3 regions of the Paenibacillus sp. 10L310 genome follow, and region 2 is predicted to be linked to each of the others. Evidence: predicted binding sites of a transcription regulator. Region 2 holds the regulator's gene; each other region holds the start of a gene.
What was found. The regulator Rex, encoded in region 2, represses fermentation and respiration genes when NADH is low (regulators of the CRP and FNR family bind a similar motif). The targets are predictions, from matches to a motif close to TTGTGAAATATTTCACAA.
Positions count from the first base shown of each region.

Region 1: a site for Rex is predicted at 6,730-6,747, ahead of AC1DE7_RS23085 (cytochrome ubiquinol oxidase subunit I). Genes of this name have one in related genera too.
Region 3: a site for Rex is predicted at 3,767-3,784, ahead of nadA (quinolinate synthase NadA). Genes of this name have one in related genera too.

Region 1 covers NZ_JBFTKC010000013.1:62,068-72,690, forward strand. The annotation lists gene AC1DE7_RS23060 (glycosyltransferase) at 1-1,645, shown strand, start outside; gene AC1DE7_RS23065 (class I SAM-dependent methyltransferase) at 1,991-2,662, opposite strand; gene AC1DE7_RS23070 (glycosyltransferase family 4 protein) at 2,659-4,200, opposite strand; gene AC1DE7_RS23075 (glycosyltransferase) at 4,202-5,194, opposite strand; gene AC1DE7_RS23080 (tetratricopeptide repeat protein) at 5,194-6,486, opposite strand; gene AC1DE7_RS23085 (cytochrome ubiquinol oxidase subunit I) at 6,869-8,284, shown strand; gene cydB (cytochrome d ubiquinol oxidase subunit II) at 8,229-9,284, shown strand; gene cydD (thiol reductant ABC exporter subunit CydD) at 9,286-10,623, shown strand, end outside.
Region 2 covers NZ_JBFTKC010000003.1:522,251-532,873, forward strand. The annotation lists gene AC1DE7_RS11350 (acetate/propionate family kinase) at 28-1,233, opposite strand; gene AC1DE7_RS11355 (3-hydroxyacyl-CoA dehydrogenase family protein) at 1,230-2,102, opposite strand; gene AC1DE7_RS11360 (AAA family ATPase) at 2,236-3,738, opposite strand; gene AC1DE7_RS11365 (hypothetical protein) at 3,731-4,258, opposite strand; gene AC1DE7_RS11370 (DUF5590 domain-containing protein) at 4,560-5,090, opposite strand; gene AC1DE7_RS11375 (amidohydrolase) at 5,128-6,435, opposite strand; gene AC1DE7_RS11380 (redox-sensing transcriptional repressor Rex) at 6,422-7,075, opposite strand; gene dinG (ATP-dependent DNA helicase DinG) at 7,295-10,156, opposite strand; gene AC1DE7_RS11390 (tetratricopeptide repeat protein) at 10,299-10,623, opposite strand, start outside.
Region 3 covers NZ_JBFTKC010000022.1:12,916-23,538, reverse strand. The annotation lists gene tilS (tRNA lysidine(34) synthetase TilS) at 1-818, shown strand, start outside; gene hpt (hypoxanthine phosphoribosyltransferase) at 871-1,410, shown strand; gene ftsH (ATP-dependent zinc metalloprotease FtsH) at 1,511-3,556, shown strand; gene nadA (quinolinate synthase NadA) at 3,856-4,794, shown strand; gene nadB (L-aspartate oxidase) at 4,830-6,470, shown strand; gene nadC (carboxylating nicotinate-nucleotide diphosphorylase) at 6,467-7,333, shown strand; gene AC1DE7_RS27760 (type III pantothenate kinase) at 7,340-8,110, shown strand; gene hslO (Hsp33 family molecular chaperone HslO) at 8,214-9,101, shown strand; gene AC1DE7_RS27750 (peptidyl-prolyl cis-trans isomerase) at 9,125-10,075, shown strand; gene cysK (cysteine synthase A) at 10,420-10,623, shown strand, end outside.

The DNA.
Region 1 (10,623 bases), on a different contig from region 2:
TGATCCCCGAATTGCCTTTCAGGGCAGAATTCATGAAGAGATTGCTTCTTCCATCATGGCACTGGCTCCGCAAGGTGTGCTTCATTCTGGACTTGAAGTCATTCATTACGGATATCTGGAGCAGGTGATTACCGACAAAAATAAAGGCGCACGGAATATGCAGTTGATTCGTTTCGCGTTGAATCAGGAGGGCGATCAACCGGAGTTGTTATATGCTCTGGCCGCAGAATGGTTTCAGCAAGCGAAGTATGATGAAGCACTCCGTTTGTTACAGCCATTATTGGCACAGCTTAAGCCGGAGTGTGGATATCACTCGGATCTGGTGCTGAAAACGGCTTACGCCTGGCGAGAGATTGGCAGTCCAGAACGGGCGCTTGCTGTGGTGGAAGCATGGGCGCCCGTGTATGAGGATTTCCCGGATTTGTTGGAGCTTGGTGCTGTACTAGAACTGGATCAAGGGAGAGAGGATGTGGCCTTGAACTGGTTAAAACAGGCTAAATCAGCTGCTTCTACAGCCAGCAGGTATACATCAGTCTCTGGTGCTGGGACCTATCGTAGCCTGACACTGGAAGGCATGGCATATGAGCGGGCTAGCCGCTGGGCAGAGGCAGAAGCCGCATACACGGCGGCGCTGAGCATGCAACCCGGCAGCATGGCTGCATGGCAGCGGCTGTTGTTACTGGCCGCAGCCACAGGGTGGCCGCATGCCATCGCCAGCGTCGCAGCCCGGGTAAGCTTGCCGTCTGCGGCATGGCAAGCGTTGATCCCGGCCGCGCTTGCCGCGCATCGGCCGGAGTGGCTGCTGCGCCATACGGCGGCGCTTGCTGGCCCGCTGCGGGCACAGCCGCTGGCCGCCGGGCTTGCGCTGGCCCAGCTGGGCGAGGACGCCTCGGCTCGGGCGGCTTTGCAGCCCTGGGCGGCGCATGCGCAGCACGGGCCAGAGGTGACCCTGGCGCTGTGGGCGCTGGGCCACAAGCAGCCCGGCGGGCGCAACGCCCGAGCGGCGGCTCGCCAGCAGGCAGCGATGCCCGCCGCGGCCCACGCCGCCGAGGCGCTGCTGCTGCGCGGGGCCTTGGCCGGCAGCAGCGGCCTGGCGTGCAGCCCGCCCCGCGGCGCAGCGCCAGGCGGCCCGTCCCGCGGCGCAACGCCAGCAGGCCCAGCCGCGCCCGCGCCTAGCGGCATGCTCGCGGCTGCGCAAGCGCTCACCGGCGTAGGCGCCTGGGCCGCATGGCTGCGCCTGCTGCAAGCCCTGCCGCCTTGCGGCGCGCTGGCGTTGCTTGCAGCGCTTCCGCCTGCGGCACGCTGCGGGTTGCTGCGCGCACCCGCGAGCGTCCGCGAAGGGCTGCTTGCGCTATGCGGCACGCCTGACGGCGCGCAGCAGCCCCACGCGGACGAAGTGCCCGCCTCGGAGCGCACCGCTCACGCGCTCCTCGCGGGCACGCTCGCGCTGCTCGCCGGGCGGCAGAACCTGGCGCGTGAATGGGCCGATTCGGCCCAACTCACTGCGCGGAAACCTGCCGCCACAGGTCGCCCGGCGACGACAATCCCGCCGGGCCTGCACACCCTGCTGTGCCTGACAGCACCCGGCGCAGCCTATGCCAAAGAGTACACCAACCAGTGCAACATGTTACTGGTACACCTATAATTTCCTTTAATCTTTAATCTTTAATCTTTAATCTTTAATCTTTAATCTTTAATCTTTAATCTTTAATCTTTAATCTTTAATCTTTAATCCTTAATCCTTAATCCTTAATCCTTAATCTTTAATCTTTAATCACTAATCACTAATCTCTGATTGCTAGTCTCTAGTCCCCAACCTCCATCCCCACATATTCCCGCACTAGCCCATCCGATCGAAATTGCAAAAGCAACGGAGCTACCGGTAATCGGAGCATTGCCCGAACCGTGTATTGTTCCGTTGCTAATGGGTCGAGCCCTTAAGCCCTCAATTTTCCCCCTCTGCATTTAACTCGACGTAACCCAATTCGTCTCAACCTTTGCATATCACAGCTCGAAAACAGCGGATCGGCGTGCCATACATGTCAGACCAGATGGCATCTTCCGGCTCGTTCACGTTCAGCTTATCTTCAATGGTTAATCCGGTGAAAGCCATGATTGTCTCCAGCAGATCCGGCCGCATCTCGGGTACATCGAAGGTGGCGATCAACTGTCCGTTTGGTTTCAGCACCCGAGCGAATTCACGAAAAGCTCGCAGCATCGTGCCCGTATCCAGATGCTCCAATACAGAGATACAGAACACCCGATCAAACTTACCCGACTCGTACGGAAGCTGGGCCAGATTAGCCTGTGCACGGTGCAATCGGACGAGAGTTGATTCCGGCAGATCCTGAGCGGCTTGCTCGCCAAAATCAGAAACAATATCCAGTCTTATCGCCTCTTCAGACAAAATGCGTTCATCCCAGTCACAGGCGTGAACCTCGCGGCAGTGTTCTGCAAGCCAGAATTTGAACGGATGGGAGATGCCGCAGGCTGCATCAAGGACGACATCATCTGGACGTGCAAACCGCCGGGCCCATTCATATTCGTAGGGACGGCTCCACCATGCCGGATGCAGCGGGAAGACCAATATGTCCGTTTTAGGGTCACTTTGCCGAATGTATCTTGATTCCATGAATTCCGTTGCCTTGGGCGTATCCATCATCCCCGAATTCCCTCCTTCAATCCTGTCTCTGCCAAAAAAGATTCCAACACCGTGCTCCACCGGCTCCGCCACCTGGCAAGATCATAGGACAGTGCAGTCTCGCGCGCATAGATTCCCAGTCGTTCTCGCTCGGCCCGATCCTGTACAAGGCGTACCAGTGCAGCGGTTAGTTCCTGCTCACCAGGAGGTACCAGCAGTCCATTAAAACCATCCTGAATCAGATCATTCAATCCGCCAACATTGGAGGCAATTACCGGAAGTCCACAGCTCATCGCTTCCAGACAGGCATAGGAGGTGCCTTCCGAGAACACAGTTGGAATCACAGCGATATCTGCCTGATGGTAGGCCTCCCGAATATCCCGGAAATCATACGTGCGCTGGTTAATTCGCTCCGCATGTGGATGAGTACGATGCCAGTAACGAAAGACTCTCCCGACCGTGCTGCCTTCGACCAGTTCCCCGGCAAATTCAATCTCCAGATCTGGAAAGGCTCCAAGTAGTTTATCCGCCGCCAACATCATTGGAATAATACCCCGCTCCATGCTGATGCGGCGTGGATAGATAATGCGAATTGGGCGGGGAGAGGTTATACGGGCATCCACAGTTTTCTTTTCAACCTGTCCCTGAATCCGACCATTAACCTGATACTCAGCATCTGCTTCTACTAGAATCTCCGTAGCCCAATCCTTTGAATTCCGGTGATTATGAGCAAACCTATACGTTACGCCATCTGCTTCGACTTCTTCCAGTTTCGATAACTGTAAATGGAAATCTACCGTTTCTTTCCCCTCTCGTTCTTGATCGCTATCTGTATCTCCACCTCCATCTCTGTTAGCCTTACCACTGTTCGCTCCAGCACCACTTGTTCCATCCTTGCCTTCTACAGCTTGCACTCCTGATATAACTGCACCAACATTTTCTTCATGACTCGCCAGATCATTCTTCCATGCGACAAGCCATTCGTCTTCCTGTTTCTGCTCGAAGGTCCGCGTTGGCGGGGCTGGTGTGAAATAGGACGTATCCACCGCATTGGGAATCAGGACAACCTGCCTTGGATCGGTATAGGTGCACGCAGCCCGGCAAAAGGTCTGGAAATGGGAATCCACGGATACAATGCGCACGAGTCCATCCAGAGCCAGTTGAATATGTTCCGCGACTTGTTGTTTGGTCTCCAGTGGCAGTCCGGGACGATCCCAGTTAATGCCGTGACAGATGCCAAGACTGCCGGGTTTGTAGGTGATGGGTTGCCACAGACAGCTGGCATAGATCACGGGGCCGCGCGCTGCGGCTGCCATCCGGTCAAAGGCTTCCGGTACATTATCCATGTCGTACGAATAACCAAATACGTCAATCTGCTCCGTCCGAGTCTGGAATGCTTCAAAATAAGAGAGCTGATGAACCTCGGGAATATGCCCGAGTCCTCGGATGACACTGCACAGATCCAGAATATATCGCTCCAGTCCACCACCAAATACACGACCGAATTCCCGGTTGTACCCGTCGGTGAAACTATGCGTCAGAATACTCACCACGCCCATCTCACGGTCCCTCCTTCCAGGGAATCAGCCGAGGTTCCGGATCGAGAATAGACTCGTAATGTGCAAGATTGCCCCACTCACCGCCAGGATCAATGCGCTTGTAACGCAAATATTTACGAACCCGGTCCTCGAGACTGCCTGCCCATCCGAGATGCTGAACCTTCAATTCCGTGCTGACCCCAGGCAATACCGTGCAGGACAAGGGGAGGCGGGGAACATGATGATTCTGTTGTGGATAAAAATAAGGATATCCAGGCATATACCGTACAAGTGAAGCCGTATGCCGCTTGTGAAGAGACCAGAGATCATCTTCCCGGTAGTGGGTCCGGCCACCCCACATATCGTAGAATCGAAATGCAAACCAGTCCGCATACTCCTGATTAATCAGAGTGCGTATGGCTTTCTTGGCCTCTGAGCTGTATAGCTCATCCGCATCAACCGAGATCAACCAGTCGGGACATGTTCCCGCAGCCGCTTGCCACAAGGTGTTGCGAAGTCGCCATTCCTCGGCGAACAGTGGTTTCTCCAATACCTCCAGACGGACCACCTTTGAATAGGCTTTGCATATGTCCGGTGTTCCGTCTGTGCTGGCATCGTCCACAATGACGATTTCATCCACGAACTCACTCAGATCATGCAATACTTCTTCAAGGTATCGGCCACGTTCATTGCGAACCTGGAGCATGGCGGTCAGCTTGTTGCCTTTGCTTTTGCGAACCCGACGAATGGAGAAAGGCTCTTTGAATACACTTGTTTCCTCTTGTGTTACAGCAGCATTCTGTTCTGCCTGACCTTGTGAATCATTCCAGTGATGCACTTGGCTTCGGATGTCCTGCGTTGGTTGTGCATGATCCGGGGTGTGATCTCCATTTTCCAATGCGTCTGTATGTGTTCGATCGACTGTTTCGGTTGGCGTGTAAGTGGTTTCGGTTCGGATATCCCTGTGCACCATTGGTCCATTCAACTGTTGTCTACGCTTCTTTGGGTCCAGCATCATGGCACCTCCCCAAGCAATTGCTGTACAGCATGATCCAACAGCTCCAGCTCGACAATCCGGACCAGCGCATCTTCATCCTCCAGTGCTGTCTCAAGGAAATGTCGGACTGCCCCGTGTCGTTCCCCTCGCAGTGCCAGCGCACTGCCGGATAATTGCTGGTAATCCCGGCGACTGGCATCATCCTGAATATCGACTGCATGCACCAGAGCCAGTGCTTCTTCCACACGTCCAGTCTCCTGGTAGATGCGGAATTTCCAATGTCTCGCCGTTTCTCCGCCAAGTTCGTCCAGGATACGCAGGGCGTTTCCGTAATCATCGTTCATACGGAGTAGTTCCGCTCGTACAAGTTGATCTTCTCCTGCCTCAAGCCAGCGACATAACTGTTCATAATGATGCCGTTCTTGTTCATCTGCTGCACTAATTCCATACACCCGCAGGGCGTCCTCCAACTGTCCAGCCCGGGCATGGATGGCAGACAGGAATCGATAATGGGAGACCACACAATCACTGCGACCATTCATGACCGCATGGGTGAAGGCCTCTTGCAACGAATGGACGGCCCGCGGATCTTCAAGCAAGTACTCATAGGCTGCCAGCAAAAAGGATATCGTCTCATGTGCACCTGCTTTGGCACGGAGCTGACGGTAGAAGTCGGCACGTACACTGCATTGAAGCAGGGTGACGCTATCTGGAGTGCCTGACAGGATCTGCCGTAGCGCATGCAAGAAGAGCAGTTCGTAGTCCCGGAGAGGGACTTCGAGATCATCCTTTTGCATCGTACCCGCAGGTGCAGGGTCTTCTCCGCCCAGCCAGATAGCACGTACGCCTTGGAATAACAGCTTCATATAACGTGTTTCGGAGGATGTGCCTACCAGATCGGCGATGCCGACCAGTTTGGAAATACTGCTCTCCCATAGCGGAGATTCTGCTTCGTTTCCAGCAGGCTCAGGGAGCAGGGCAATACATAGCTCAGGCTCCAGCGAAGCCGTAGCTATTAGCCAGTAGGGATGGGCGACCACGGCTACGGTGCGAGGTTCCAGCAATAGCTGCTCAGCCTCAGGGAGGGAGATGGCGGTAATGACCGGAGGTACATCTTCTGTTTGCGTCAGGCTGCTGACATAGTAGACCTCTCCCTCGATCGACAGCAGTGCAGCAATATCGGGATAGGGAAAGGATGACCAGCCTCCTTTGCGAGGGAAGAGAACATACCGGACAGGGGGCTGTGTTGTACTGGCCTTATCCAGGCTGGCTTCGGCGTCTTCACCTGGTAGTGGTGCAGGTTTTTCCATGAATAGTTCACCTCACCTTGACTGTAATATGGAGCGTCTTCACTCTGCATGTGCTTCATGCTTTCACTTCATATGTAAAGCCCTCACGGTACTTCGCATGATATGCCTGAGACTAACATATGGGCATTCCGTCCCAAACATGAGTATCTTCCATGAATAGATGCAGTTGGCATGCTGTGATAATAGGCTGAATTTTATCTTTTGTGTGACCAGGATCACTTTTTTTTGCTCTAGAGACGAAGATTGTGATAATTCTCACATGTATAAAATAGGTAATCTGGCACAATACGTTCATCAACGTATTTGGCGGACAGACAGCGAAGGTGCAGCTTCAATGCCAAATACGCATACTGCGAAGTGAACAGAAAGAAGGGGTAACGGTATGGATCCGATTATGTTATCGCGTATCCAATATGCACTTACAACGATTTTCCATTTCTTTTTTGTCCCGCTATCCATCGGTCTTGTACTGTTGGTTGCAATCATGGAGACGTTGTACGTTGTTAAGGGTAAGGAGATTTACAAAACGATGGCCAAGTTCTGGGGCAAGCTGTTCCTGATTAACTTCGCCGTCGGGGTAGTCACAGGTATTTTGCAAGAGTTCCAGTTTGGTATGAACTGGTCCGAGTACTCCCGATTTGTCGGGGACGTATTCGGTGCGCCACTGGCTATTGAAGCGCTACTGGCGTTTTTTATGGAGTCTACATTTATTGGATTGTGGATATTTGGATGGGATCGTTTGTCCAAAAAAGTGCATCTGGCCTGCATCTGGCTGGTGTTTGTCGGCACATTCCTGTCCGCGCTGTGGATTCTGGCAGCCAATTCATTTATGCAACATCCTGTTGGGTTTGAGATTAACAACGGCCGAGCCGAGATGAATGATTTTTTTGCACTCATCACAAATGGTCAGCTTCTCGTTGAGTTCCCACATACAGTCTTTGGGGCATTGATGACAGGGGCCTTCGTCGTAACCGGGATCAGTGCCTACAAATTGATGAAAAAGCAGGATGTGGAGATCTTCCGCAAATCGTTTAATATTGCGATCATTATCGCTCTTGTTTCTTCATTCGGCGTTGCATTCTCGGGTCACTTCCAGGCGCAATATCTGGTGGAGACACAGCCGATGAAGATGGCAGCAAGTGAGGGCACATGGACAACGACAGAAGATCCGGCGCCATGGACGGTGGTCGCTTTTATTGACCCGGATAAACAGGAGAGTACGGGTGAGATCAAAATCCCTGGATTGCTCAGTTATCTGTCCTACAGCAAGTTCTCCGGTAGTGTCAAAGGTATGAAGGAGCTTCAAGCTGAGTATGAACAGACGTATGGACCGGGGGACTACATCCCGCCGGTACGGACAACATTCTGGAGTTTCCGCATTATGATCGCAGCGGGTGGTTTAATGATTGCATTGGCGCTATACGGTACATTCCTAGCCATGCGTAAGAAGCTAGAGGTCGCTGGAAAGTGGTTTATGCGTCTGATGGTGTTCGCCATCTCCCTGCCGTTTATCGCCAATACGTCAGGTTGGATTATGACCGAGGTTGGAAGACAGCCATGGACAGTATTTGGCTATATGACAACCGAAGCCGGGGTCTCGCCGAACGTATCCGCAGGAATGATCCTGTTCTCGACCATCGCTTTTACCGCTGCGTATACGGTTCTCGGAATCGTGATGGTATACCTGTTCGTACGTGAGATCAAGGCAGGACCGTTTGCGGTCGAGAAGCCAGAAGATCACGATGAATCGGCCGATCCGTTCGGCGTGGATGGAGGTTATTCCGTTGTCACTAAGTGAGTTGTGGTTTTTGCTGATTGCCGTATTGTTTGTTGGTTTCTTCTTTTTGGAAGGTTTTGATTTTGGTGTGGGGATGTCTACAGGCATTATTGCCAAAACAGACCGTGAACGTCGGACTCTGATCAACTCGATCGGTCCGTTCTGGGATGGTAATGAGGTATGGCTGATTACGGCAGGGGGCGCGATGTTTGCTGCCTTCCCGCACTGGTATGCCACGTTGTTCAGTGGTTTTTACCTGCCACTTGTGGTGGTGTTACTCGCCTTGATTGGCCGCGGAGTTGCTTTCGAATTCCGCAGTAAAATGAAACAGCAGCGCTGGCGCAAAACATGGGACATCATCATTGTGGTCTCCAGCGCGCTCTTGCCTTTCCTGTTCGGCGTGGTCTTTGCCACATTGATGAAAGGTCTGCCCATTGATGGGGAGATGCAGTTGCGTGCAGGATTCCTCGATATTGTTAATCCGTACACCGTGATTGGTGGCTTGAGCGTAACGCTGCTGTGTCTGGTTCATGGATTGCTGTTTGCATCACTACGAACAGTAGGTGATCTCAGAGAGCGTGCCTTGAAGACAGCGCAAAAATTGATGTTGCCGCTGGCTGCACTGCTCGCCGTTTACGCGTTAATGACGTATTTCATGACGGATGTGTTCGCCGTACGTGGCTGGGCTCTTTGGATCATGGTTGTACTTGGCGCAGTTTCGCTTGCACTTGCGGCATACTTTGTTCGTCAGAAGCGTGAAGGCTGGGCTTTTGGTATGACTGGAGCAGTTATTGCAATTGCCTTTGCCTCGGTATTTATCGGACTTTTCCCAAGAGTGATGGTGAGTTCCTTTGGGGCGGCGTATGACCTGACTGTATACAATGCCGCATCGGGTGCTTATTCATTGAAAGTAATGACCATAGTAGCTTGCACACTGCTGCCGTTTGTTCTTGGCTATCAGATCTGGAGTTATTATATCTTCCGCAAACGTCTGAACGAGCAGCACCACCTGGAGTACTGATATGGGACGGGGGCTGATGAAGCTGCCGGGCATCCGGCCGGTACTTGCGCTGGCATCAGCGCTGGTACTGTTGCAGGCGATGACGATCATTATGCAAGCCAAATGGCTGGCACAGGCCATCACGGCATTGTTTGAAGGTTCATCCGTAACGGAGCAGTACCCGATACTGCTGCTGTTCCTGGCTGCTTTTGCCGCCCGCTACGCCCTATCCTTCTGGTTACAACTCGTGACTTCACGATATGCGGAGAAGACAGGGACTGATCTGCGTAGACAGATGGTGGAGCAGTGGTTCAGACTTGGGCCGCGTTATGCCAAGACGGAGGGCACAGGACATCTGGTTACACTGGCACGTGAGGGAACAGCTCAATACAAGACGTATCTTGAACTATTCATTCCTCGCATGCTAGGCATAGGATTCACACCTATCGTCATTCTGCTGTATGTGTTCAAGCTGGATCTGATGTCCGGGGTTATTCTGATGCTGACACTCCCAATCCTGATCGTATTCATGATTCTGATTGGCCTCGCAGCTCAGCGTAAGATAGACGGACAATTCAGATCTTACAAAGCACTCGCTAACCATTTTGTTGATACCTTGCGTGGACTAGAAACGCTAAAAACATTGGGACAGAGCAAAACACATGAAGGGTCCATTTTGCGGGTCAGTCAGCGGTATCGGAAAGCAACGATGTCTACGCTGCGCATGGCTTTTCTTTCTTCGTTTGCACTCGATTTCTTTACGATGTTGTCCGTTGCTTCCGTAGCAGTTGGTCTGGGATTACGTCTGACAGAAGGGCATATGCTACTTGGCCCTGCGCTGACGGTACTGATCTTGGCACCCGAATATTTCCTGCCTGTACGTATGCTCGGCGCTGATTATCATGCCACATTGGACGGTAAGGAAGCTGGAGCGGCTATCAACCAAGTGATTGAACGGGGGAAAGCTGCTGAACAGAAACAAAAAGAAGCCTATGCAAATGTTGTTGCGCATGCGGACATGGCAGAGGATGGGACGGGATATGCATCATTGTCTTTGGGTAAAAGGAAAGCCGCTACTTCGACCATACGTGTCGTGTTGAATAATAAAATGGCTGCGGGGCATCTTGCTCCTGCTTCTGCTTCTGTTTCTACTACTCCTGAGCTTGTTTCTTCCTCTTCCTCAGTGTTCTCTTGGAATGAGAGTAGCAGACTAGCACTAACGGATGTACAGGTACGGCATGATGATGAAGGTCCTTATTCGCTAAAGGATGTCACATTTCAGATCACGGGTCTTGGCAAAATCGGTATTATTGGTGCCAGCGGAGCAGGCAAGTCCACGTTGATTGACGTATTGGCTGGA
Region 2 (10,623 bases):
TCATTCTGTATTTACTTTACAGTTAGATTACTGAGAATTCAATACGATTCGGTGTGTATCACGTGCAATTACCAATTCTTCGTTTGTTGGCACAACGAGAACTTCCACTTTGGAGTTCGCTGTTGTAATCCGGCGTGGTTCGCCAGAACGAATGGCATTCAACGCTTCATCCAGTTCAACACCCAGATAAGTGAGTTGCTCACATACTTTTTGGCGAAGTACAACGGAGTTCTCACCTACACCAGCCGTAAAGACAATCACGTCTACACCGTTCATTGCAGCTGCATATGAGCCGATGTATTTACGCAGACGGTATTCGTACATTTCAAAAGCAAGCGTGGAGTTGGCATCGCCATTCTCCATACCTTCCGTAATCTCACGCATGTCACTGCTGATTCCGGAGATCGCAAGCAATCCACTGTGTTTGTTCAACATAGAGTTCACTTCGCTTACGCTCAGTTCTTCCTTATTCATTACATAAGGTACGATGGCTGGGTCAAGGTCACCAGAACGCGTTCCCATCATCAATCCTTCAAGCGGAGTCATACCCATCGAAGTATCAACGGATACGCCACCTTTAACTGCTGTTACACTACCGCCGTTACCGACGTGACAAGTGATAATTTTCAGATCTTCCACTGGACGATCCAGATATTCAGCAGCTGCCTTGCTTACGAAATCATGGGAAGTACCATGTGCGCCGTAGCGACGTACTTTATATTTTTTGTAAAGTACACGCGGAATAGCATACAGGTAAGCTTTTTCAGGCATCGTCTGATGGAATGCTGTATCAAAGACCATAACTTGTGGCACACCAGGCATATTTAATTCAGCCGCACGAATACCCATCATTGCTGCAGGGTTATGAAGTGGAGCCAAGTCGAACAAACGACGAATTTCAGCTTTGGCAGCATCATCTACCAATGCAGATTCTTTAAATGCTTCACCACCGTGAACAACACGGTGTCCAACAGCTTGAATTTCACTTACAGAATCCAGTACACCATTTTCTTTGTGAGTCAAAATATCAATGACTTTACGGATCGCTGTTGTATGCTCCAGAATCTCACTAACTTCTGTAACATCCTCACGGCCTGTCGGTTTGTGTGTCAGGATGGAGGAATCCATTCCGATCCGTTCTACCAAACCTTTAGCCAGTACAGATTCGTCAGTCATATTATACAGTTGATATTTGAGCGAGGAACTCCCCGCATTAATTACGAGTACTTTCACAGTCGGTCACCATCCTTGTCGTACTTGAAGAATCCTTCGCCTGTTTTGGCACCCAGGTGTCCTGCACGCACCATTTTCTTCAGGACTGTAGAAGGACGATATTTCAATTCTCCGAATTCACGGAACATTCTTTCGAGTGCAGCTTCAACAGAATCCAATCCGAAACGGTCAGCCATTTCGAGTGGTCCATGTTGGAAGTTGTATCCGATACGCATTGCATCATCGATATCTTCAGCAGATGCAACACCTTCTTGCAATACATGCAACGCTTCGTTAATCAGCAGGCAGATCAGACGGGAAGTTACGAATCCAGGGGATTCATAAATCATGACTCCTTTTTTGTCCGCTACTTCTTCAACAAAACGTCTGGTCTCTTCGAATGTTGTATCCGAAGTTTTCAGTCCACGAATAATCTCTACAAGATCAACCCGGGATACCGGGTGAATAAAGTGCATACCAATAACACGCTCTGGATATTTGGTCGAGCTTGCAAGCTCGGTCAAACTCAGCGTGGATGTATTACTTGCCAGAATGACATTGCTTGGACAAACTTGGTCCAGTTGGCTGAATACTGCTTTTTTCGCATCCAGATCCTCTGAAATTGTCTCAATGACCATGTCGCAAGTTCCAAGTTCAGCTAAATGAGCTACCTTGGTAATGCGGGAAAGAATCAATTTCTTCTCCGCTTTTGTAATCGCCCATTTCTCCAATTGTTTATCCAGATTGGTTTCGATCATGTCATATGCATGATCCAGCTTTTGTGTTGTATGCTCCACGAGAAGCACATCAAGTCCTTTGGCTGCGAGCATCTGGGAAATACCTTGCCCCATCGTACCGCCGCCGACAACTCCTATTTTTTTGAAAAACATGGTTCTGCTCCATCCTTTCGGTTCTCTATTTCTCTATTGTACCCTGTTCGCCGAAAATTACAAATTTCGACCCAACATATAATAATATCTTAGCACGAGTGAAATGTAAAAAAAAATAACCAGCATAAATAAATTATGCTGGTAGAAGGGCACTGTCACGAAATTGACAACGAAATTGCTCGCCAGACAAAACTTCCTCACGAATCAAAATGTCGAGTGAATTGTCGAAAATTGTCCGTTGTTCTTCAAGTAACCGCTTTGTCTGCTCCATCAGTTCTTGCAGAATTAATTTATTCTCTCGCATCAGTTCCTCGGTTGTGACCATATCCATGTTCACAATCCCAAGTGAAGTCAACCCCGAAGCCATCATCGTCTGTACAACATTGGTTGCCTGATCAAAGTCATTGCGTGAACCCGTGGAACGACCACCGTAGTACATTTCCTCCGCAGCTGCTCCTCCGAGTGCAATCATGATCTGCTCTTCCAGAAAGCGCTTCGTATAGAGGAACTGTTCCTGTTGCGGGTTATGACGTACATATCCCAGCGCCTGACCACGCGGACTAAGTGCCACCTGACTAACACTGCCTGGACGAACGAGTTCAGCCATAATGGCATGTCCCAACTCATGAATGGCGACCCTTTTCTTCTCTTCCACGCTGGACTCACGGTCTGTCTTCTCACCCATCATGACTTTATCAATAGCCAGGGACAAATGCCGCTGTTCAATGTTTAACAGCCCGTCTCTCATGGCGTATATTGCTGCTTCGTTCATCACACTTTCGAGCTGTGCACCGGAGAAACCATATGATTCTTCCGCTGTTTTCTCCAGATTAACTTCCTTCAACAGAGGTTTGTTCACCGCATGCAGTTCCAGAATATGCTTTCTGCCCTTTTTGTCAGGCAAGTCCACTTGAATGTGGCGGTCAAAACGTCCCGGTCGCGTCAGGGCGCTATCCAGCATCTCTTTACGGTTCGTTGCAGCGATAACCAGAATTCTTGGCGTATCGGAAGAATAGATTCCATCCATTTCCGTCAGGAGCTGATTGAGGGTCTGATCATATTCACGCTGTTGACCACCCTCACGTTTCCCTCCGATGACATCGATTTCATCGATAAAGATAATAGCGTTTTCCTTATTTTCCTTGGTGGCACGGGTTCTCGCGTCCTTGAACAAATCCCGAATTCTGCTGGCACCCACACCAACATACATTTCCACGAACTCACTACCCGATGCTGCTACAAAAATAGAATCGGTGTAATGGGCAGCAGCCTTGGCCATCAACGTTTTTCCTGTCCCTGGAGGGCCCGTCAGCAAGATCCCTTTTAACGGGCGAATCCCGAACTTCCGGATTTCTTCATGTTTGATCAGAAAGTCAAGCGCTTCACGCAATTCCTGCTTAGCACTGTCTTGTCCGCCAATTTCTTCAAAAGTAAGCTTGGAAGGTCCTTTTTTCTTCCGTTTACGTTCCTGTGCAGCGCCTACTGTAATCCCGCCACGCATTTGCATCATGAACAGCAAAGCTCCGACAAGCACTGCTGCAATCAGGATCGGAACAATATTAACACCAGTAAAAGCAAGGAAAATAATCAATACGGGAAAAAATCCGATGGCAACTTCTTTTGTCCACTTAGGCATTAGGCCACACTCCTATCTGACCGGGCACACGCGGCAGAATAATAAACTTGCTGGCATCTCCGTCTCTGAGACTGACATATACATTGTTGTCATCCATCGCTGTATTTACCTTAATTCCATTCGTCGCCATCTTTGACAACGTTGGTGTAATCTCGGTGTATTGCTTGTTCTCCATCGCCTGAGCTACGGTGAACATCGCATCACCCCACCAACTTTCCAGTGCTTCACTGGAATGATCCACAACATCCAACTTTAGTGAGCGTGTTCCAATCAGGGTCTGTCCTTCTTTGTGAATATATTGTACCAGTCTGCCCAAATCAACATCAGGTTGCAGATCCAGTTTCAATTGTACGTCATTGCGGTTAATAGTTAATTGAACGTCATTGACTCCATCGTACTGGGTTACCATTTTTTCAATCGGATTCTGCACAGCCACCTGACGATATACAAACCAACCTCCAAACAACACAACGGCTGAAATGACGGCAGTTAAAGCAATAGGCAATACTTTTAGCTTCAAGTGAATTACCCCTCCCGGAATTTGGCCCAACCTACTGGCTTATTGGTATATACGAATATGTGCACATTGACTCCTGCGATAATTTTGACAGGTTTATTTGTTTTGAATGTAACTTTGAGTACATATCTGAGTATATCACATCGTATATACAATTTCGAAGGCGAAAATATGAATAAATTATTAATTTTAACTATTTAAATCAAATATGTTTACAGACAACACAAAGAACCGGTTCAGTCGGATATCCGTCTGCCGGTTCTTTCATTTCTTTAATTCTCTAGTTATCTCACTCTATCTTGTTCTAGCTGTTCGGGAGTGTGTAGACCAGGTCCACCTGTTCTCCGTTGCTAAAACGATAAAAGCGATAGTGGTTATGCGTACCGTCTTTATAATACACTTGCCACACATATATTCCATTCACAACTCCGGGCATGATTCGTTTAATCTCACCGGCAGGAACTTCAGAACTGAAGCGATTGCGTATCTGCGCTTCGGACATGCCATTCTGCAACAACTCACTGTGTACAGCGTTTGCACCCTTAACCGGTTGATTGTTTGCATCGAATTTAACCCAGACCATAACATCCTGGTTATCCTTGTTTTTGCCGATCAGGGTCCAGTAGATGTTGTCAGAGCCTTCTTTGTCTCCCCAGATGTACTTGCGCAATTCATCATAGGATGTAATGCCCAGTTGCTCCTGTGCTGCTTGTATGGCGAGCGCTTCTTCCTTGCGTTGGTCCTGCGTGACATGGACGTAATAACGCTGAAGTCCAAACAGAATCAGAACCAGTGCAAGCAGCGAAATCCATATCCACTTCTTTTTTTTCTTCAAAAGCCGAACTTCCTTTCCCTATGATGCTGTCCTGCAATTAACGAGCAAGCAGACCATCAAATGCCAATTGAGACTCACGCAAAATGCGTTCTTCATCCAGTGTCAGACATTCGCCATGTTTCACCACTTGTTTCCCATCCACCCATACGTGCTCAACATCCTTGGCAGAAGCCGAATAGATTGTATGTGAGATCAGGTCTGTATGTGGATAGAAATGTGCCTGTTCAATGTCCAAGGCGATAAAGTCAGCCTTCATGCCGACCTGGAGTGCTCCGGTATTGTTCAAGAAGATGGATTTGGCACCGTATGACGTTCCGAGTAATAACGCTTCGCCTGCTGGCACTGCCGTCGGGTCACCAGATACACCTTTGTGAATCAATGCAGCCAGTCTCATTTCCTCGAACATATCCAGGTTGTTGTTGCTTGCCGGTCCGTCTGTTCCGAGTGACACGGTAACTCCTGCTTTCAGCAACGCAGGTACCCGCGCAACACCTGAAGCGAGTTTCAGGTTACTTCCCGGGTTATGGGATACAGCCACATCATGACGGGCCAGAATCTCAATCTCTTCGTCATTCAGATGCACCGCATGTGCAACCAGGGATGGACGAGAGAAAAAGCCCAGTTTCTCCAGATGTGCCACAGGACGCAGTCCATAATCAGCCACGTTCTGCTCGACTTCACGAAGCGTTTCCGACATATGTGTATGAAGGGGAAGGTTTAGGTCGTTCGCGACCTGCACAAGCTTCTCTATGTAGTCAGGAGGGCATGTATATGGTGCATGTGGCGAGATTACGGTTGTAATGCGACCATCTGCCTGTCCATTCCACTCACGCGCAAACGCAGCCGACTCCTCCAGCTTCCGCAATTGTTCTTCTTCCGAGCACAGCCCGATTACACCACGTGCCAGTGCTGCTCTAACGCCGGATTGCTCCACAACTTTGGCAACTTGATCCATGTGATCGTACATGTCCAGGAAAGCTGTAGTTCCGCCTTTCAACATTTCAAGCACCGATAGCGAAGTTCCCCAATATACGTCTTCTGAAGTCATTTTCGCTTCCATCGGCCACATTTTTTCCTGCAACCATACTTGCAATGCAAGATCGTCTCCGTGCCCTCTGAGCAACGACATCGCTGCATGACCATGCGTATTGATCAGACCCGGCAGGAAGAACAGTCCTTTTCCATCCACTTTGGTACAATTTTTGTCTTCATCCGGCAATGTCTCACCAATATGCACAATCTTGTCATTCTCAACAACCATGTATCCGTGGACCACGTTCCATGTTGTGCCGCCTTCATTAACGGCAAATTTGCCGTTGTGAATTACCCATCTATTTGTTGTCATCTTCCTCGTCGTCCTTTCCAGTCTCCAAGTAATAGGCCAAACTAAGCAGATCCGTTGTAAAGTCAGCATGGTGAATGCGGATATGCGGCGGTGTTTTTAGAATGGTTGGTGCAAAATTAAGGATCGCTTCAATTCCTGATTCAATAAGCTGATCGGCTACATTTTGGGCTTCCGTATCCGGAACCGTGATAATTCCGATGCGAATGTTTTCCATTTTAACCGCTTCCGTCAATTCATCCATTGGTTTTACCGTCAAACTGTTGATTTGACTACCTATCTTCGGTCCATATGCATCAAATACAGCAACAATCTTCATGTTGTCTTTCAGATATGCGTTGTAGTTGGACAAGGCTTGACCGAGGTTACCCGCTCCTACCAGAGCTACATTAATTTGCTGATCGATTTTGAGAATGTGACGAATTTTCTCGATCAAATAGGATACATCATACCCGATCCCTTTACGACCAAAATCACCGAAGTAAGCCAGGTCTTTACGAATTTGGGCCGGATTCAGATCCAGCCTCTGTCCAAGCTCTTGAGAAGAAACAGTAGCCACCTCACGCTGATGCAACTCGTTCAAATAACGCAAGTAAACAGGCAGACGTCGTACCACCGCTTCTGAAATTTTATCCGATTTCATTCTTGCTCCCCCTTACCAAGGCCGCGATAAAATAATAGATGAAAAGATGAGCATTCTGTATAAAACTCAAAGATAAACGTGACATTTTATACAGAATGCTCCTTGTAATTTAGGTTATAAGTTCTTACGTGCAACTGCTTTAATCGGATACGGAAATATCTAATAAAGTTTAACGCCAAACGATAGTGTCATGCAATGATATAACGAACAAAACAACCATTATTTTTGTTCATTAGCAGGTTTTTCCAACCACTCAGTAATTCGTGGAACCATTTGCTCCGTGAGCATATGCTCCATTTTGGGACCAGGTAATGAATACAAAAAGAATTTACCATAATACGCTTCAATCACCCGTGTATCATAAACAATGACAATTCCTCTGTCCTTTGCTGTACGTACCAATCGGCCAAATCCCTGCTTGAAACGAATGACCGCTTGTGGCACGGACAGTTTCATGAACGGATTTTTCTTCTGTTCCTGGAGCAACTCACTCTTGGCTTCCACCAACGGATGATTCGGTGGCTGGAAAGGCAGTCGCACAATAGCGAGACAAGTTAACGCCTCTCCCGGGATATCTACACCCTCCCAGAAGCTACTTGTGCCCAGAAGTACCGTTGCTTTGGCATCTTGAAACCTGCGAGTCAATTTGGAACGACTTCCACTGTCAACGCCTTGCCCAAGCAACGAGATGTCGTTGCCAGACAGTGCCTCCTTCAGCGGATCATAGACCTGTCGCAACATCTTGTATGAAGTAAACAGAACCATCATGCGTCCACGCGTAGCAATTGCCGTCTCTGCGAGTGATTGCACCAGCATATTAACAAAGTGCGCATCACCCACACTTCCCTTCACACTTGGGAAATCACGCGGAATCACCAGAAGTGCCTGATCGCGATAGTTGAAAGGTGATGGCAACATCGACGTTAATAGCCGATTGTTCTCGGCGGCTTCCTGCAAGCCAAGCTGTTCAATCATGAACTGGAATGACTTATCTACCGAAAGCGTAGCCGATGTAAGCACAACACTTTTCTTTTTATCAAAAAATAAATCCTTAAGTTGTGCACTCACATCTACAGGTACGGCATACAGCTGGAGAGATTTGCTGCGGAATTGGCCGCTGGCTTCCATCCAGTACACCGTTTTGGCGTCATCCATACGCATGAAGAAACGTAGATTCTCCTTCAATGTGGTCAGATCTTTCAGCAGTCCTGTAATGTCCGTGATCAGACTATCCGATTGATAATCATCCTGATCCTCTTTCACTTCAAGCAGCAATTTGTCCCCTTTGCGAACCAAATCGCCCAGAGTCACATAGATCTGGTTCTCCAGATCCTGCAACTCCTGCCATTTTGCAGGTTTCTGAGATGCTTTCAGACGCAGTGAAAATTGCCCCGTCTCTCCCGGTGAAGCATCACTTCGTTCAGGCAAGAGACCAAACAAGGCATCGCTCATACGATCCCACAGCTCCTTAACTTCAAGAGCGAGCGGGAACATCTGATCCACCATGGAGCCCCATTGCACCGAATTTTCATGCCCGGATAACTGCGAACGAAGCATAGGTAGCTGACCATTACGACTGTCTTTAAATAGGCGGGTCAGTGTATGAACCAAGGTGAAATATTTCATATGCATTCCAAGATGTTTACCAGCGACATCCTCCAGATGATGTGCCTCATCGATCACAAGACTCTCATAGGCTGGCAGCAGCTGATGCGCGGCTTTCACATCCGTAAATAATTTGGAGTGATTGGTGATTACGATATCAGACAACCCTGCTTCATGTTTGGCACGATGGTAGAAGCATTTACGGAACCATGGACAGGATCTTCCCAGACATGATTCGGATTCACTCTGTACGGTCTCCCAGAAGTCCCCTCCGCGTCCGCTAAGGTTAAGTTCCTCATCATCTCCGGTTTCGGTCTGCGTAAGCCAGACGATCATCTGAGCAGCTGTGAAATAATCCTCTTTCGGTGTGGCGAATTCACGTTTATTGATTTTGTGTTCAAATTTGCGCAGGCACAGGTAATGTCCACGTCCTTTGAATACAGCAGCCTTAAACGGGAACGGAACCACTTGAGTCAGCATCGGAATGTCCCGCTCTCTCAATTGCTCCTGCAGATTGATCGTATGCGTGCTAACCATAACTTTCTGTTCTTGCTTCACACTTTCGTAAATAGCAGGCAACAGATACCCTAGAGATTTACCGGTACCCGTTCCAGCTTCGATCAAGAGATGTTTCTCTTCATCCAGGGCTTGCCTTACACTGCTGAACATCTGAGTCTGCGCTTCACGCTCTTCGTAATGATCCAGCGTATCCTTCAGGTTCTCACGAACCTGGTCCATAAACTGTTCGAAGCTTACACCATCGAGGGGGTTAGCCTCCCGCTCATCGCGTGGTGCACCAATATCGGTCCAATCACTTACATTAAGAGCAAGCTGACGATAATAGGTATGTCCGTCCAGATCCTGAATCGGCTCTGCTTCCTTCTCACTGCGCATCCCGTCCAAGAACCAGCCCAAGTCACTGTCTTCTGGTGCAAACAGGTCACTGAGGCGCTGAATCGTTATGAGCGGTAATTCCTTTAACTCATCCAGACACTTGAGCAGCACATAGGCTGTTGCCAGTGCATCACTGTCTGCTTGGTGAGGGCGATCATGTTGAAATCCAAATTCGGAAGACACATAACCGAGTTGATAAGAACCCAGAGATGGGAATGTGATCTTCAGAAAATCAATCGTGTCCAGAATGCGGCCAGTGAACGGCAAATAACCGCAACGGTCAAGAGCATTCTGCAAAAAGTGAAAATCAAAAGCGACGTTGTGTCCGACAAGCACCACATCATTAAGTAGCGGAACCATCTCCATCATCATCTCTTCGAGTGAAGGAGCGTCCGCCACATCTTCATCGGTAATACCCGTTAACCCCGAAATAAACGGGGGAATCGGTACACCAGGGTTCACATAAGAACTATATATTTGAGTTATGCTGTAGTCATGATCTATGATGGCAAGTCCGGCCTGTATAATCTCACCGTCGGACTGCGTGCCGGTTGTTTCGAAATCCAATACGGCAAATTTCATTGCAATGTACGGTCCCTTCCATTCCAGTCTATGTTACAGCATAGCAAAAAAAAGGGGATTTGAAAATTAACTGACAAAAAAGCGGTGTCCCCGCCGCTATGCCAAAGGAGGGAACACCGTTTTTTTGTCGCCGAATTCCCGCTTAATGAAGGGTTGTCAGCTGATTAGCATATTGCAATTTCCCCCTGTTCAACCTGCAAGCTTCCATGTTGTACAGTGGTTCGGTCAATGTCGGGTCATACTGAAGGGCCTGTGCAAAGAGTGAACATGCAGCTTCGGGATTCGCAAGCTTGACTTGAATACAGCCCAGGGCGTTACACACAAGCCCTTTCAAGCGAGGTGAACCTTTAAGGTACATGATCTGCTGTAAATGTGTTCCGGCTTCCGCCATTTGTTCCAGATTCAGATACGCCAGCGCCAGGTAAAAACGAGTTAATGCACTCTCCGGATGGTCGGTCACAACCCGG
Region 3 (10,623 bases), on a different contig from region 2:
ATGCCATTCGCTTGGATGTGCTTCCTTTTTTGGGGCAGTATAATGGACAACTCACGCCGTCATTGAATCGGCTTGCCGAAATTGTGGGTGATGAAGACGATTTCATGGAGCAGAGTGCATATGACACATACAGGTGTCTAGTGCAGGTGAACGGCGGAAGGCAAACCTTTGAGGTGCCTTCCTTCTTGAAGTTACATGTCGCTTTACAACGAAGGTTGATTAAACTAATATTGAATTATCTGCCTTTGGACAGTGATTTTGTCGACTTTACCCGTATAGAAACCATTCGGCGCAAGGTCATGGAGACCCATGTGACGACCTGGAGCCTGGATATAGGACAGACACTCGCCTGCACTCGGGAGTATAATCTGATTTCTTTTGGCATACGGACGGACGTACAGGATCAATCTTACGAGTATCGTCTTGCGCAATGGAGTGGAACTTATGAGCTTTCACTCACCCCAATTAACCGGTATATTCGGTTGATGACGGTGAGTCCCGAGGACTATCATGTACCGGAATCGGCGGATCAAGCCGCGTTTGATGCGGATCAACTGCTTATGCCGCTGGTTGTGCGTTCACGGTTACCTGGAGATACCATGAAAGTGATGGGATTAAACGGAAGCAAAAAGGTGAAAAATATTTTCATCGATGAGAAAATCCCCCCATCTGTCCGTCCACGTATTCCTGTGGTATGTGATGGAGCAGGTCATATCATCTGGTTACCGGGTGTTCGACGGTCCAGTGTGGCTCCTGTCAGGGAGGGCACTTCCGCAATCCTGTACATGACTGTAGGCGATTCAGCGATTCAGGGGTAGTGGTTATGGTTCAGGTAAGGCTTTCATAGTATAACTTAGGAGGTTCGCACAGTTGCAGAACGACATTCAGGAAGTATTGATCAGTGAAGAAGAAATTCAGAGTAAAGTCAAGGAATTAGGCGCAACACTAAGTGCCGAATATGCAAATCGCAATCCTTTGGTCATTTGTGTGCTCAAGGGTGCGTTTATATTTATGGCTGATTTGGTTAAAAACATAACGGTACCTGTTGAAATGGATTTTATGGCGGTATCCAGTTACGGCGCTTCCACCAAGTCATCAGGTGTTGTCAAAATCATTAAGGATCTGGATGTATCCGTAGAAGGACGGGAAGTTCTGATTGTCGAAGATATTATCGACAGCGGACTTACACTCAGCTATCTGATTGAACTGCTAGAAAACCGCGGTGCCGAGTCGGTGCGAGTGGTTACGCTGTTCGACAAGCCTTCAGGCCGTAAAGTTGAGTTGGAAGCTCATTACACAGGCTTTGACATTCCTGACGCGTTCATCGTTGGTTACGGTTTGGATTTTGCGGAGAAGTACCGGAACCTGCCCTATATCGGGATTTTGAAGCCGGAAGTCTATAGTAGCTAATACCCTGCCCGACCCAAGCCTTGAGCTGTTCTTGGCTTCTGTTGAGAAGCCATGTCGGGCTATGTTAAAATAATTAAAGTGTCTCGAGAGGAGGTAGGGGATGAATCGGTTCATCCGGAATTCTGGTTTTTATTTGATTCTTTTTTTAGTTGTGGTGGGGATAGTCCAGTTCGTCAGCAATGGCGGCGAAGCCACCGATAATCCTAGATATGATCAGTTGCGTGCAGCGATCAAAGCCAACAATGTCTCTGAATTGACGGTTCAATTCAACGGTCAAACGTATCTCGTGACCGGTCAATACAAGAAGGCACCTGATGGCGCCAAATCAGAAAATTTCTCAACGTATATTCCTCCTACGGATGAGGCAATTAGTGAGCTTGTAGCTGCAAGTGAAACTAACAATTTCCAATATCATCAGGAGCCAATGAAAGGTGACAGCATCTGGTTGACGTTGCTGACTTCCTTTATTCCTTTGATCATTATGTTCCTGCTGTTCTTCTTCCTGTTTAATCAGGCTCAAGGCGGCGGCGGTAAAGTAATGAACTTTGGTAAAAGCCGTGCTCGTCTCTACAACGAAGAGAAGAAGCGGGTTACATTTGAAGATGTTGCGGGTGCTGACGAAGAGAAACAGGAACTTGTTGAGGTTGTAGACTTCCTCAAGGACCCTCGTAAATTCGCAGCAGTAGGTGCGCGGATTCCTAAGGGCGTATTGCTCGTAGGGCCTCCAGGTACCGGTAAAACATTGCTCGCTCGTGCCGTAGCCGGTGAAGCGGGTGTACCATTCTTCACTATTTCAGGTTCCGACTTCGTGGAAATGTTTGTCGGTGTCGGTGCATCACGTGTACGTGATTTGTTTGAAAATGCGAAGAAAAATGCCCCATGTATCATCTTTATCGATGAGATTGATGCTGTAGGACGTCAGCGTGGTGCTGGTCTCGGTGGTGGTCACGATGAACGTGAACAGACACTCAACCAGTTGCTCGTTGAGATGGACGGATTCGGAGTTAATGAAGGTATTATCATCATAGCTGCAACGAACCGTGCAGATATTTTGGACCCTGCCTTGCTGCGTCCTGGACGTTTTGACCGTCAAATTACGGTTGACCGCCCTGATGTAAGAGGTCGTGAAGCTGTCCTGAAAGTACATTCCCGTAATAAACCACTGACCAAAGATGTGAAGATGGATATTATCGCGAAGCGTACAACAGGTTTCTCTGGTGCGGATTTGGAGAATCTCTTGAACGAAGCGGCATTGCTTGCAGCGCGTCGTAACCGTAAAGATATTTCCATGAAGGAAGTTGACGAAGCGATTGACCGTGTCATCGTTGGTACGGAGAAGAAAAGCCGTGTCATCAGTGATCGAGAGAAACGAATCGTTGCTTATCACGAAGCAGGTCATACCATTGTTGGATACTTCCTCGAACATGCTGATATGGTACATAAAGTGACCATTATTCCGCGCGGACGTGCGGGTGGATATGTAATCATGTTGCCAAAAGAAGACCGTATGCTGGTTACCAAGCAGGAATTGCTGGATAAAGTAACCGGACTTCTCGGGGGTCGTGTAGCTGAAGAATTGTTCATCGGAGAAATTGGTACTGGTGCATACAGTGACTTCCAGCAAGCGACAGGTATTGTTCGCAGCATGGTTATGGAATACGGTATGAGTGAGAAATTGGGACCTATGCAATTCGGAAGTTCACAAGGACAGGTATTCCTTGGTCGGGATATCGGTCATGAACAGAATTACTCGGATTCCATTGCTTACGAGATTGATCAGGAAATGCAACGCTTTATCAATGACTGTTATGAGAAGTGTAAGGACTTGCTTGTTAAACATTCAAAAGAGATGCACCTGATCGCTCAAACATTGCTTGAGGTTGAGACTTTGGAAATGGATCAGATCAAGCAATTGATCGAAACAGGTTCTTTGACTCCAAAAGCAGAGAATGACAATGATGGTGAAGGTACACCAACTGAAGGCGGAGAGCCAATCATCGACACCATCGGTGATGTGCGTGTTCGTATTCAAGGTAAAGATGAAACGCCTGAGCCACCAGCCGGAGATATTCCAAACGAAGCTCCGAATCTGGAAAAGGGTAATAACAATAACCCGGATGATGGCGGAACGAAGCCAACGTCTTAATGCACAATACATCTGGCTATGATAGCAGGTGAAATCAAGAGAGCCTTCGAGGCTCTCTTTTTTTATCCATTATTTTAAAAGAGGATAGATAAAGATAAACGGGAGTTAGATGGCGAACCAGTTAGCAAACAGGTGGTTACAGCGCTGTTCCGGGCTTTTTTCATTTATTGACAGAGTCGTGAACGTTGTGTAAATTAGTTGTTAAACCGCTTGTGATTCGTTTCTCAAGCGAAGATAACGACTTAGGTTAGCCCACGAAACAGCGCATGACGCTGTCCCGATAAAGGAGAGGATCACAGGTGGAAGCTCTGGCTTTAGAGCGCAAGGCTGAGATGAACCGCGAGCTGCGTGAGCGGCTTATGGTGTTGAAAAAGGAACGTAATGCCATTATTCTTGCCCATTATTATCAACGTGACGAAGTACAGGAGGTTGCCGACTTCCGTGGAGATTCATTTCTGTTAGCCCAGAAGGCAGCACAGACAGATGCGGATGTGATCGTTTTCTGTGGTGTTCATTTTATGGGTGAAAGCGCTAAAATTCTGGCGCCAAATAAAACAGTTATTATCCCGGACGAACGTGCGGGCTGCCCAATGGCAGATATGGTGAATGTGGAGGGACTACGCAAATTAAAAGCACAACATCCTAATGCCAAGGTGGTTACGTATATCAATTCCTCGGCTGAGATCAAAGCAGAGACTGACATCTGTTGTACATCAGCGAACGCAGTCCGGGTTATTCAATCGGTGGATTCCGACGAAATTATCTGGGTACCGGATAAAAACCTGGGACATTATGTGCAGCAGCATACAGACAAGAAAATGATTATCTGGGAAGGTTACTGCAACACTCACGATATGCTTACAGTCAAAGATGTGGTGGAGATGAGAGCCAAGCATCCCAATGCGGAGTTTGTTGTCCATCCAGAGTGTCGCCCTGAGGTTGTAGAAATGGGTGATTTTGTAGGCAGCACAACAGCTATTCTGGAGTATTGCAAAAATTCATCAGCGAAGGAATTTATCGTAGGTACCGAAGATGGTACAGGATATCAGCTTCGTCTGGATAGTCCGGATAAACAGTTCCACTTTGCTACCAAGTTCCTCGTATGTCCCAACATGAAGGTGAACAACTTGAAGAAACTGGTGAAATGCCTGGAAACGATGAAGCCGCAAATCTACGTGCCACCGGCCGTTGCCGACAAAGCCAGAGAATCACTAGAGCGCATGTTGTTGGTAAAGTAGGATGCGCTACTCTTGCTCCAAGACAGGTGAATAACATGATACCGCAATATTTAGTTGATTTTGATCTGTCTGCGCTACCCTTGGTAGAGACGGATGTACTGGTTATAGGCTCAGGGATTGCTGGTTTGTTTACTGCCATTAAGGCAAGTGGACAACAACGTGTATTAATGATCACGAAGAAGTCATTACTTGAAAGTAACACCAGATATGCGCAGGGAGGCATCGCTGCGGTTATTGCTGAGGATGATTCACCTGCTTACCACTTGCAGGATACACTTGTAGCAGGAGCGGGCTTATGCCGCTCCGAAGCGGTAGAGGTATTGGTGAATGAGGGGCCGGACGGAGTGAAGGAACTGATTCGTTTGGGTACTTTATTTGATCTGGAGAACGGCGAGTTGGCGTTGACGCAGGAAGGTGCGCATAGCCACCGCCGTATTTTGCATGCCAACGGAGATGCAACAGGATATGAGATTGTACGTGCGCTTGCTGTTGAAGTGAATGAGCATCCCGGGATTGAAGTTTGGGATGAGCATTTTGTTGTTGACCTGATTACAGATCGAGATCGAAGGGAATGCATTGGCGCTCTGGTTCAGAAGGATGACGGATCGCAAGTGTTTGTGAAGGCACAGGCAACCGTTCTTTGTTCTGGTGGGGCAGGACAACTGTACCGATACACGACGAATCCGGATGTAGCTACTGCCGATGGTGTAGCCATGGCTTATCGGGCTGGGGCTATTGTTCGTGACATGGAATTTATCCAATTCCACCCCACCTCTCTATGTTACCCTGGGGCCCCGCGTTTCCTTGTGTCAGAAGCCGTACGTGGCGAAGGAGCATATTTGCGCAATGTGAAGGGTGAGCGCTTCATGGATCGTTATCATGCCCAGCTTGAACTTGCCCCACGCGATATCGTGGCACGAGCGATTGTTAGTGAGATGGAGTCCACCAACAGTACCTTTGTGTACTTGGACATTACACATGAACAGCCAGAGATGATCAAGCATCGGTTCCCTACCATATATGAGACTTGTATGCGTTATGGATTAGACATGACAACGGACTGGATTCCCGTTGCACCTGCTGCCCATTACATGATGGGTGGAGTGAAAACGGATTTAAGTGGAGAGAGCAGCATCTCCCGATTATTTGCTTGTGGCGAGGTGTCTTCTACAGGAGTGCATGGAGCCAACCGTCTGGCAAGCAACTCCTTGTCAGAAGCGATTGTATTTGGCCGGAGAATTGTTGATCGCATTCAGTCACTTTCCCCGCTCGGTTCATTACAAGTAAGAGGGGCTACGCATTCATCTGTGGACATGAATAACAAGATCAATAAGATCACGGAAGAGCAAAAGCCGGTATCCGAAAGACGCTTACGATTACAGAAAATGATGGTTCGTCAGGTAGGTTTGCGCCGGAAGGGTGAGGACCTGCAGAAGGCCATGGACAAGCTGCAACAGGAATTGCAATTTTTTGATCAGACACTCACGCATAAGGAAGAGCTAGAGTATGCCAACCTTCTGACCTGTGCCTGGTTAGTTACCAGCGGTGCATTACATCGCGAGGAGAGTCGGGGGGCTCACTATCGTGAGGATTTCCCGGCACGTGATGATATCGTGTGGCAGAAGCATAGTCTGCAGCAGCGAGAACAAGCGATTGTGGAGGAATTGATGTCATGATACTGAATGGATATAATGAAGGGCTTATCGAATCAATCAAAAACTGGCTTCGTGAAGATGTTGGTGCAGGTGACGTTACAACAAGTGTGACGATTCCAGCAGGCAACCAATCCAAGGCCATTATACACGCCAAAGACAATGGTGTTATTGCAGGCATGACCGTAGCTAAACTTGTATTTCAAGTCGTTGATCCTGATCTTGTATTTACACCGAAGGTAACAGACGGAGACAAGGTTACCCATGGCACGATTTTGGCCGAGGTAGAGGGAAGTACACATTCACTGCTTACGGGGGAACGACTGGCACTTAACTTGCTACAACGTATGTCCGGAATAGCTACGCGTACGCGTGCCTACGTGGATGTGCTGGATGGTCTTGAGACCAGGCTCGTGGATACACGTAAGACAACGCCGGGCCACCGACTACTTGAGAAATACGCAGTGCGCGTGGGTGGCGGAGCGAATCATCGATTTGGACTGTACGATGCCGTTATGATTAAGGATAACCACATCAAGGGTGCAGGCGGAATCACTGAGGCGGTACAGCGTGCGCGAACCGTTATCCCACATACGATGACGATTGAAGTGGAGACTGAAAATCTGGAGCAGGTGAGAGAAGCCTTGCAAGCCGGGGCAGATATCATTATGCTGGATAACATGCATCCAGAGCGGATGCGTGAAGCGGTTGAACTTATTCGTGAACAGGCTCCTCATGTGAAGGTTGAAGCATCCGGTAACGTGTCTCTTCAGACCATTCGTGGTATTGCAGAGAGTGGTGTGGATGTAATTTCGGTTGGCAGGTTAACCTATTCCTTTGAGAGCCTGGATATTAGTCTGGATTTAAATGAAAAGAAAGAGGGGTGAACCTCTTTGATTCTAGTTGTAGACGTGGGGAACAGCAATATGGTGCTCGGCGTATATCAAGGCCGGGAATTGCTGCACCACTTTCGTCTGAGTACATCACGTCAGTCAACAGTGGATGAATACGGCGTATTGATTTATAATTTATTTCATATGTCCGGCATCAGGGCAAGTGACATCGAAGGTGTCATCATCTCATCTGTGGTTCCGCCACTGGTGAATGTAATCGAAGCGATGTGTGAGAAGTATGTAGGCAAAAAAGCTTTGCTCGTTGGGCCTGGTATCAAAACTGGCTTGAATCTGCGATACGAGAACCCTCGTGAAGTGGGTGCAGATCGTATTGTTAATGCAGTGGCAGCCGTTGAGAAGTATGGCGGCCCTCTCGTCGTGGTCGATTTTGGTACCGCAACGACCTTTGACTGTATTGACGAGAAAGGTCACTACCTGGGGGGAGCTATTGTACCTGGCATTCAGATCGCCACTGAAGCGCTCTATGAGCGGGCATCCAAGTTGCCTCGTATAGAGCTGGAGAAACCTAAAAAGGTCATTGGCCGTAATACTATTCATGCTATGCAAGCGGGTATTATATTTGGCTATGCAGGGCAGGTAGATGGTATTGTAGAACGTATTCGCGAGGAGATGGGAGCGAAGCCCCGAGTTATCGCGACGGGTGGTCTCGCTACACTTATCGCAGAAGAAACCCGTAGTATAGAGGAAGTTGATCCGCTGCTTACGCTTGAAGGGCTGCGTATTATATATGAGCGGAACCGGGAAAGGTGAGCATAGTGACGGCATACAGCGGGCTGAGATTACAGCTTAAGTGTTGTGCCGTTTTTTCTGTGTTACGACTATTATGGCGATACGCCAAAGGAGGCTGAATGACTTGGAAAACAACAAGCATGACCGGTTAATTCGTGGTACAGCAATGAATGGAAAGGTAAGAGCCTTTGCTATCCAGACTACGGAACTGGTTGAGGAACTACGCAGAAGACACGATACGTTTCCCACGGCTACAGCTGCCATGGGGCGTACGGTTACAACAGCAGCCATTATGGGTGCAATGCTCAAAGGTGAAGAGAAGTTAACGGTACAAGTCAACGGTGATGGGCCCATTGGACAGATTGTAGCTGATGCCAATGCGAAAGGCGAAGTACGAGGATATGTTTCTAATCCGCATGTACATTTGCCAAGCAATAGTGTGGGAAAACTGGACGTTGCAGGCGCAGTTGGAACGGAAGGTTTCATCAACATAACGAAGGATTTGGGACTGAAAGAGCCATATCGTGGCAGTGTGCCTATTATTTCAGGAGAACTGGGCGAAGACTTCACGTACTACTTTGCTCAATCGGAGCAAACCCCTTCTGCTGTAGGCGTTGGTGTGCTCGTTGATACGGATAATTCCGTTATTGTCTCAGGTGGATTCATTATGCAGCTGTTGCCGGGATTGACAGATCCAGAGATCACGGCGATCGAAAACGCCATTAGTACGTTGCCGCCAGTGACGACGTTGCTGGAGCAGGGACTTGAATTGGAAGAGTTGCTTCGCCGATTGTTGCCAGATGTACAAGTGATGGAAGGATTGGATATTCATTTTAGCTGTGAGTGTTCACGTGAGCGGGTAGAGAAGACACTAATCAGCCTGGGCCAAACGGAGATGGAGCAATTAATTGAAGAAGAGGGCCAGGCTGAAGTGGTCTGCCAATTCTGTAATGAAGCCTATGACTTTAACAAAGAACAACTTGAGACCATCCTAGAGCAAGCCAAGAACTGATCTATGCGGGGACGGGATGCGGAATGACAAGACAGGAAAAAGGGTTGTGGACGGCTGTAATTGTCTTGACGCTAGGTATGCTGGTCATGGGTAGTGTGATGGCTATGCATGGTCTCAGACAGGGCAAGGACGAGGCAGATGCATCCCATGATGCTAATACGGAAGAAGGAAGCACCGTAGCGACGATCAACGGAGAAGTTATCACGGACAAAGAGTGGACCGATGCGCTGAAAAGACGCTATGGCAGCGAGTTATTACTCCAGATGTTAAACCGTAAAGCAGTATTTGCCGAAGCAATTGAACGCAAGCTGATCGTCACTCCCCAAGAGATTGCAAGAGAACTTGCCGCCGCGATGGATGGGTACGATTCAGAGAAATCATATTTTGACGAAATGAAGTCTCAATTGGGCCTGTCGAAACAGGAACTTGAGTTGGAAGCCGGCTACAGGCTGCTGCTTGAGAAAATCGCAACGATCGGCATACAGATCAAGGATGCAGATATTGAGCATTACTGGACTGAACACCGTGAGGATTACGTTTCCCCCGACAAATATGACTTGTCCATCATCGTAGTGAAGGAAGAAGATGAAGCCGATTCCTTACTGGATGCGTTGGAGAAGGGGGAGGACTTTGAAGAAGCTACTCGCAAGCAATCGACAGACAGCTTCTCTCGTGATGCTGGTGGGAGGCTGGGGTGGATTGAGCGGAATGATCCATTCCAGTCAGAAGAAATCCTTCAACTTGCTACCGGGCTGGATGTAGGCGATATTGCCGGACCGGTTCGAGTGGAAGAAGGTTATGTTATTATCAGACTTAATGATAAAGAAGAACGCCAGGTGCAATCTGCCGAAGAAGTCCGTGAGGAGATTCGAATGGAACTGGCTCTGAGTCAGGCTGATCCGTTGCCGCAGGTAGAGCAAATGCTGCGTAACAAGTATGAAGCCGTAATCCTGTCCGAGATTCCTGCCTCCTGAATGCAATGGAAAAGATTGTCTCGTACTGCTGCATCTTGATAAAAATACTCTGTCTGCGGTCTTAGGGCCAAAGGCAGAGTATTTTTTTTGAGTACTCATATTGACAATAAGGGTTAACGTTGATAAGATGAAAATAATAAATACCTACTCGTTTACTCGGATATAAAAGATTTATTTATGAACAAAGAAACTTTCGGAAACCTCCGCCCTGCTAGAAATCTTGGCAGTAAGGGATAGGATCAACAGGATTTCCGCAGTTCTTCTATAACAGCTAGAGGCTACCGGCCGCACAGTATAGGTTAACAGGACTCAAGTTTTATTCATCCACTAAGGAGGGCATTCATATGGCTAAAGTAGTTAATAACGTAACAGAACTCATCGGAGGTACTCCGCTTGTTCGTCTGAACCGTATCGTACCTGAAGGCAGTGCTGAAGTATTCGTGAAGCTGGAGTATCAGAATCCAGGTTCAAGCGTGAAAGACCGTATCGCAATTAGCATTGTGGAAGAAGCGGAAAAAGAAGGCAAGCTAAAACCAGGTGATACCATT